Linked DNA regions of Crateriforma spongiae. The protein of the gene in region 1 interacts with the protein of each later gene in a pairwise test. Links are inferred from orthologs where the notes say so. Each region holds a gene or a part of one and is shown in the gene's direction. Other genes may lie near its edges.

Region 1 (4,071 bases):
CTTGATGCTGTGCCATGCCACCTGTAACCGGTCCTGAGGTGAAAATTCGTGCCTTCATGTTGATAAAGGGTTGCGGGATCGGCAAGCCTACCCGGTCATGTTCCACCACGATCCCCCCGGAAAGAACATCACCATCGCCATAACGATTCCGCCGCGCATCTCCGCCGGGCTGTCTGGCCCCGGGACATCACGACCAATCCCGTCCACGGTGATCGCTTGGCCTTGCCAAAACGCGGACGAATTGCCACACTTCCTGGTTGCAAGCTGCAGCCCTGGGCGACGCCCAGCGACCGCTGCCGCGTGCACTGTTTCCCAACATCGCAGCGCGAACGCTTTTTCATTCCGCTTCATTTTTGCCGACGGTTCGGCCCCTCCTCGGGCCCCGCGGTGCGTCCCAGCGTCAATCCATTGGGACCAAGTGACGGAAGACCGAAGTCAACGAAACGCGGATCGCGTGGTGTGAAGGGCATCGTCCCCACACCCTGGCTGTTCCACCCGTGGCATCCCAGGATGCCGAAAAGAGAGTTTCCGAACACATGGCACGCTATACCGGACCCAAAGCCCGCGTGAACCGACGCCTGGGCACCCTGATTTACGAAACCGCCGGCGCCGCACGTGCGTTGGACCGTCGTGATTCGCCCCCGGGAATGCACGTCCGCGGCCGCCGCCCCAGTAACTACGGTGCGGCATTGATGGAAAAGCAAAAGATCAAGCACTATTACGGCTTGGGCGAACGTCAGCTGCGACGCTATTTCGAAAATGTCAGCCGCAAGGTCGGCAACACGGGCGAACTGTTGTTGTTGATGTGCGAACGTCGGTTGGACAACGTGGTTCGACGCGTCGGATTCACCAAGACTCGTCCGCAAGCACGCCAAGGCATCACCCACGGCCATTTCCGTGTCAACGGTGTCAAAGTCACCAAGCCCGGATACATGCTTCGCCCCGGTGACATCGTCGAAGTCCGCAACCGTGAAAACTTGAAGAACCTGTATCGTGGCGTCATCGCCAATGCGTCCCCCGACGCGTTGGACTGGGTGACCTTCGATAGCGAAAACCTGACCGCGACCATTTTGGGTCTGCCCGGCGCCAGCGACATCAGCCTGCCGGTGGACGCGAACAGCGTGGTCGAATTCCTGTCTCGCTAGTTTCGGATTCGTTCGCGATTCCCGAATAGGGACAGAAAACAAACGCCAAGGTATCTTCGGGTGGTGGTCCCAGCGGGCCGGATTCGAAGGTACCTTTTTTGTTGGCTGATGATTGCCGTCCGGCCTCCTTCGGGACTTCCGGTTTCGGCCCCTCGGTTTGCCACCGATGACACACATCCATGCCAGTTCGGTCGGCCGACCGTTTTGACCGCTTCCCTGATTTTTTACTTCGCTGAAACACAAACAAACTCATGCACGCTCCTGTTGTCGTTCTCGGTGGTGGCCCCGGCGGATACGCGGCCGCGTTTTTGGCAGCCGACGAAGGTTTGGACGTCACCATCGTCGAAGCCGAACCACGCCTGGGTGGCACCTGCCTGCTGCGTGGCTGTATCCCCAGCAAAGCTCTGCTGCACGTCGCGAAAGTCATCAAAGAAGTCGACGAACTGCGCGAAGACTGGGGGGTCGTCTATGACGAAAAACCGAAGATCGACATCGACGTCGTGCGTGGACGCAAAGACAAAGTGATCGACACGCTGACGTCCGGCTTGGGTGGCTTGGCCAAGCGTCGTAACGTGACGGTTATCCGCGCTCGTGGATCGTTCATCGATTCCAACACGATGAAGCTGGAAGGGGACGACGAATCGATCCCCGAAGGCGGCCAACTGACCTTTGACCACTGCATCCTGGCCACCGGCAGTGTGCCGGCCATGCCCGGCGCGTTCAACATCGGCAGCGACCGCGTGATGGACAGCACCGGCGCGTTGGAACTGAAAGACGTTCCGGAAACCCTGCTGATCGTCGGCGGTGGCTACATCGGTCTGGAAATGGCCACCGTTTACGCTCACTTGGGCAGCAAAGTCACCGTCGTCGAATTGGCCGAACGACTGTTGGCCGGTGCCGACCAAGACCTGGTGAAACCGCTGGTCAAACAGATCGACACGATGTGTGAAGGCCGCGTGCTGCTGCACACCAAAGTCGGATCGATGGCCGAAGTCGATGACAAAATCGAAGTGACGTTCGAAGGGCCAAAGCATTTCGGCAATGAACGCTTTGACCGCGTCTTGGTCAGTATCGGTCGTCGACCGGTCACCCAAGGCCTGGGGCTGGAAAACACCAAGGTTGAAGTCAATGAACGCGGCTTTGTCGTTTGCGATCGTTCACAACGAACGGCCGACCCGTCGATCCTGGCCATCGGCGATGTCGCCGGGGATCCGATGCTGGCTCACAAGGCGACCCACGAAGGCCGTGTCGCCGCGGAAGTTTTGGCCGGCAAGAACGTCGCGTTTGACAAGTTCGCGATCCCCGCGGTGGTCTTCACCGACCCGGAAATTGCATGGGCGGGAATCACCGTCGAAGAAGCCAAGGCGCAGGGCCGAAAGGTGGATGTGGAAGTCTATCCCTGGGCGGCCAGCGGTCGTGCCCAGGCCCTGGGGACCACCGACGGTTTGACCAAGTGGATCATCGACCCGGAAACGCACCGCGTGATCGGTTGCGGCATCGTCGGCACTGGTGCCGGCGAACTGATCGCCGAAGCCGTGCTGGCAATCGAAATGGGTTGCGAAGTCCACGACATCACCGATGCGATTCACCCCCACCCGACGCTGTCGGAAACGTTGATGAACGCGGGTGAGATCCACTTCGGAACCGCGACGGAAATCTATAAGCCGAAACGGCGTCCTTCGTCCGCATCGGCTGGCTGATCGGCCAGCTTGATCGACGCAGTCGTTCCCAGTCACGATCAAGCAACGACGGTTTGTCTTTCAAATCAATCGCCGGTTCGCCCCTGTGGCGTCTGTGGTCCGTGGTGATCGCCGGCGAAGCCATCTTTGTGCTGCCGTTCGTGCTGCCTCGTTTGTTTCGGCCGGTGATGCTGGCGCAGTGGGGCATTTCCAATACCGAATTGGGCTTGGCGTTTTCCGCTTACGGGATCGTGGCCGCGGTGGCCTATTTTGCCGGCGGTCCGCTGGCCGATCGATTTGGCCCTCGCGTCATGATGATGTTGGCACTGCTTTCAACCGCTGCTTGCGGATTGGCGTTGTGGGGACAGCCCAGCGCCACGCGTTTGCTTTGGACGTATGCCGCATTTGGCATCACCACCATTTTGCTGTTCTGGGCTCCAATGATTCGGGCCACCCATGACCTGGCACGAACACAAACCCAGGGCAGGGCGTTCGGAATCCTGGACGCCGGACGGGGCCTCTTTGCAGCACTGCTTGCCAGTCTGCTCAGTTTCGTCTTCGCTAGCCTGGTCGCCGACGGTGGCGAAGCCGACGCGTTTGAAGCAATCCTGCTGTTGGCAATCCTGTCGGTCGCCGCCTCCGGTGCATTGGTTTGGCTCGGACTGAACCAGCCGAACACTGAACGCTGCGAAACGACGAACCTTGGACAGAACGCAGCCACCCCCGGCCACAGCATCAACGTCCAGGCAATCGGTCGGGTTCTGCGTCGGCGATCCGTCTGGCTGCAAGGCTGGATCGTGCTGTGCGCCTACTGTGGCTACAAGAGCATTGATAACTATGGCATCTACGTGGTCGACGCCTACGACGCATCCTCGTCGCGCGCCGCATGGGTCACAACGCTGGCATTTTGGGCCCGACCGATCGCCGCGTTGTCGGCCGGGCTGGTGGCGGATCGCGCCGGACGCATGGGATGGCTTGCGGTGCTGTTCGCCGTTGTCGCGATGGGCAATGGTTGGCTGGCCATCGATCATCGACCGACAAACGGACCGGTCGCGGTCACCCTTTCGGCCACCCCAGTCTTGTTGACCTTGCTGGGCTGCACCGCGGCCGCGATCTATGGACTGCGCGGCGTCTACTTTGCCGTCTTTGATGATTTAAGAATTCCACCGACCTTGGTCGGCACCGCGGCGGGCCTGGTGTCGCTGGTCGGATTCCTGCCGGACATCTTTTTCGGCCCCGTGACCGGA
Region 2 (4,217 bases), on another replicon or contig:
ATTTTCCGAATTACCCGCAAGATCGTTCTAAGTTCACACGATAAGTACACTACGCAAACCGCCGATCAGATCGTGCGTTTAGGTCCTTTCGATCCCAACGCAGCGGCGGCGATACGGTCAAGAAATTACGGAAGGTTGCTCGGATGACCAGCATGAATCAGACCACGAGAAGCGTCGAAGGAGCGGCGATGTCGAATGACACACTTCGCCTGCGTGTACGCCATTGGACGCTCACCGCCATGGCGGTCGTGATCGTTTCGTCCACCGGCTGTTACGGTGTTTCGCACAATTACAATCTCGGCTTCGTCGGCTGGCCACTGCCCGTCAGCCCGTACTTCCAACACAAACAGGAAGACAAGTTCGAGCAACACGAACGATACGGCCGTGTGCCGATCCTGGGACCGACCACCTCCGGTGGACCGCCGGTCGCGTTGGATCCGCCCAGCGATGATGAAATCATCCACGCTCTGGAAAAGGCGCGTCCGATCGAAGGCGGCATCCCGTTCGTTTGGGAAAAGCAACGCAACGACGTTCGCATCATCAAGGAAAAGATCGCCGATTACGTCGATCCGCCGCGTTTCTATCCTTTGATCGGACCGGCCCAACTGCACCACGCCCACTACAAGTGCACGGTCTACTTCGACGAAAAGACCACCGTCGGCTACCCGGTCCCGCACACGCTGCATGATCGCGAAGCAATCGAAGTGGTCTACATCGACCATAACCACTTCCACATGGTCGGCGACGTCGAACCTTACACGACACCCAACCTGTAAAGCCTCGCACACAGCGATCTGACCACTTTCTGACCGAAAGTTTGCGAACAGCCCGAACCGGCAACGGTTCGGGCTTTTTTTGATTGGCCACCATCCCATCGACAGGTCACGCCACTTTCCGTCGCCGACGCCGATCGATTCACCGCGTTTTTTTGCGGTCGGCGTCCTGTTCACCCCGCTCAAGCGGTGGGACAGGATCTGGGGCAAACGTTAAACTTGTTCAGGTACCGGCGGGCCGCCGTGATCTGGATTCCTGTTACGGGATCCGGGCAGACCGGCACGCCGATTCTGATTCGATGACTTCAACGTTTGGCAACGCCTCGGCCATGGATGCGATTCTCCGAGACCTGACCCCGCCCCAACGCGAAGCGGTCCAGCACATCGACGGTCCCTTGCTGATTCTGGCCGGACCGGGCAGCGGTAAGACCCGGGTGGTCACCCACCGCATCGCCAACCTGCTGCACCACGGAATCGACGCCCACCAAATCTTGGCGTTAACGTTCACTAACAAGGCGGCCGACGAAATGCGAACTCGGGTGCAAGGTCTTGCGCCCGGGCGTCCCGTTTGGATGGGGACTTTTCACCGGTTTTGTGCTCAACAGCTGCGTCGCTATGCATCGATGGTGGGGCTGTCGGAAAACTATTCGATCTATGACACGTCGGATTCGAAACAGGCGATGAAGCGGGCCATCGAAGCCGCCGGCGTCAGCACGACTCACACGTCGCCCGAACAGATCGCCGCGTCGATCAGCCATGCCAAGAACCGGTTGATCCCGCCGGAAATGATGACCGACGCTTCATCGATGACCGCCCGCGATGCGATCGCCGCACGCGTCTATCCCGTCTATCAGCAACAACTGTTGACGTCCAACGCGGTCGACTTTGATGACCTGCTGTTCCACTTTGCAAGATTGCTGCGCGAAAACCCCGACGTCCGCAGCAGCCTGGACCAGCACTATCGCTACATCATGGTCGACGAATACCAAGACACCAACTTGGCCCAATACGCCATCGTCCGCGCTTTGTCGATCCAACAGCCGAACTTGGCCGTCACCGGCGATCCCGACCAGTCGATCTACGGTTGGCGCGGCGCGGATTTGAATAACATCCTGGACTTCGAAAAAGACTATCCCAACGTCACCACCGTTCGGCTGGAACAGAACTATCGCAGCACCCCGAACATCTTGCGTGTCGCCGACCAACTGATCCGCTTCAACCGTCGACGCAAGCACAAGGAATTGTTCACCGATCACCCCGAAGGCGATCCGGTCGTTCTGCGGATTTATGAAGACGGTTATGAAGAAGCCGACGACATCGCGGACCAAATCCTCGATGCGATTCACAACGAAGGCTTGCGGCCGCGTGATTTCGCTGTGTTCTGCCGAATGAACGCGCTGACCCGATCGCTGGAACATGCGATGCGAAAGCGGGGCTTGCCCTACCAGATCGTCAACGGGTTGGAGTTTTATCAGCGCAAAGAAATCAAGGATCTGTTGGCGTATCTGCATCTGATCAACAACCCCAATCACGACGTCGCCCTGCTGCGGGTGATCAACACACCGACGCGTGGGATCGGCGCGAAAACGATCGCACGAATCCAACAGCATGCCGATCGGCTGGGCATTCCGATGTTGGAAGCCGCCCGACGTGCCGACGAGATCGAATCGCTGCCCAAGCGTTCCGCTTCGATGGTGCTGAACTTCGTGCGTCTGTACGACCGCCTGCGAGTCAAAGCGACCGCGACGCTGGAAGACCTGTTGCGATATCTGGTCGAAGAGACACAGTTCAACGATTACCTGGAACGGACCAGCGTCGAAAGCACGACGAACAATCCGGTTGCCAACGTCGACGAATTGATCAACGCGGCGGTGGAATTCGATCTGCAGCATCCCGACGAAGGCTCACTGGAACTATTCCTGGAACAGGTGGCCCTCGTTTCGGACGTCGACGCGTTCGAAGAATCCGACGATCGGGTGACGTTGATGACGCTGCACGCGGCCAAGGGATTGGAGTTTCCTCGTGTCTTCATCATCGCGGTCGAAGACGAACTGTTGCCCCACCGCAGGTCTCGCGAAACCGAAGCTCAGTACGAGGAAGAACGGCGGTTGTTGTTCGTCGGAATCACCCGCGCCAAACAGTGGCTGCAACTCAGCCACTGTAAACGGCGTAGCATCCGGGGCGACATGCGACCGGTGGTGGCAAGTGCCTTCTTGACCGAATTGCCACGCGATGACATGCGTCTGGTCGAATCCTCCGTCGACCGCGACTTCTTCGAAAACGAATACAGCGACGGCGGCTATCCCGACAGCTGGGATTTGCCGGCAATCCAAGTCGGCGATGATGCAACGGCATCCGATGACCAGACGTCTCAGGTGCAACCACCCGTCATCACCGATGAAGATGTTTGCCAGTTGCCCGATCACGAGGGTGATGACGATGTCGTGCGCGAAGCCGTCGCCACTGAATCGTCGTATCGGCGAACCGCCAAACGCGGAAAAGCCAAAGTCTCCATTGCAGGTGGGCTGAAAACAGCAGCCGACCTGATGGCCGCCGGCGCGACTCCGCCCGGAGCCTACCGCGAAGGCGCCGTGGTCTCGCATCCAAGTTACGGCCAGGGAACGATTGTCGCGGTCAGTGGCCGAGGACCAAAACGTAGTGTGAAGGTAAAATTCGCGGACGAAGAAGCCAGTTTTCTGATCGCCTATGCGGCGGCCGATCTCAGTCTGGTTCAATAGGCAACCCATTCAGCACAAGGCATCCATCCGATGGACACATCCAATCCGCACGGCCGATCGGACGACGGCAAACTGCCCACCGTGGATCCTGTTTCCGGTGACCAGCCCGAGATCCATGGTCACGAAGTCATGCGAATGATGGTCGAAAGCGGACAAGCCTATGACGCCGATTCGCTGCAGACCGCGATCATTGAACGATTCGGCGTCACGGCTCGCTTTTGTACCTGCAGCGCCAGCGGCATGACGGCCGCCGAACTGGTCGTCTTCCTGGACCAACGCGGCAAGCTAACCCCGACCGACGGCGGCTTCACCACCACGCCCGACAAAATCTGCGACCACTAAAACCTCGCCGCCGCCATCCGTAGCTGGATGCGCCAGCATTCAGCCCCCTGCCCTCACCGCCGCCACCCGTAGCTGGATGCGCCAGCATTCAGGCGCCACTTCACCAACCCATCGAACCGGGGCCACCCTTAAACGGACCCGCCAAGTTCGGTGTCACCCATCCGCCATAAAAACCGCCCGGCTGAGGCGACGCCTGCCAATCGCCGACGTAACACTCATCCACCTTGCTCGCATAGAAGGCCAGGAACCTAGCGATGGGGGCGAAACGCTTCGTCGGATCCGCGTAGAACCAAGCGACCATTGGCACGCTGACTCCTCCCGGCATTTTAAGATCCAGATAGCTTGCCGGACCTTTCCATTCGCA

What was found.
Region 2: the proteins of lpdA (region 1) and HFP54_RS14770 interact in binary tests that used the Escherichia coli proteins (3 or more experiments, as listed by UniProt). The link is inferred for Crateriforma spongiae from one-to-one orthologs.

What each region holds. Positions count from the first base shown.
Region 1 is NZ_JAAXMS010000003.1:112,340-116,410, reverse strand. The notes cover bases 756-3,620. They hold lpdA (dihydrolipoyl dehydrogenase), read left to right. Parts: upstream 756-1,396; coding sequence 1,397-2,845; downstream 2,846-3,620. Other genes in these bases: HFP54_RS08505 (MFS transporter), read left to right, coding at 2,899-3,620; rpsD (30S ribosomal protein S4), read left to right, coding at 756-1,145. In the rest of the region: HFP54_RS08520 (DUF2141 domain-containing protein), read right to left, coding at 1-58; more of rpsD, read left to right, coding at 537-755; more of HFP54_RS08505, read left to right, coding at 3,621-4,071. UniProt on the Escherichia coli protein: Lipoamide dehydrogenase is a component of the glycine cleavage system as well as of the alpha-ketoacid dehydrogenase complexes.
Region 2 is NZ_JAAXMS010000005.1:161,025-165,241, forward strand. What follows is about bases 796-3,806. They hold HFP54_RS14770 (ATP-dependent helicase), read left to right. Parts: upstream 796-1,102; coding sequence 1,103-3,511; downstream 3,512-3,806. Other genes in these bases: HFP54_RS14775 (YecH family metal-binding protein), read left to right, coding at 3,623-3,806. Also shown: HFP54_RS14765 (hypothetical protein), read left to right, coding at 240-776; more of HFP54_RS14775, read left to right, coding at 3,807-3,853; HFP54_RS14780 (DUF427 domain-containing protein), read right to left, coding at 3,954-4,217. UniProt on the Escherichia coli protein: A helicase with DNA-dependent ATPase activity. Unwinds DNA duplexes with 3'-5' polarity. Translocates on single-stranded DNA with 3'-5' polarity. Initiates unwinding more efficiently from a nicked substrate than double-stranded DNA.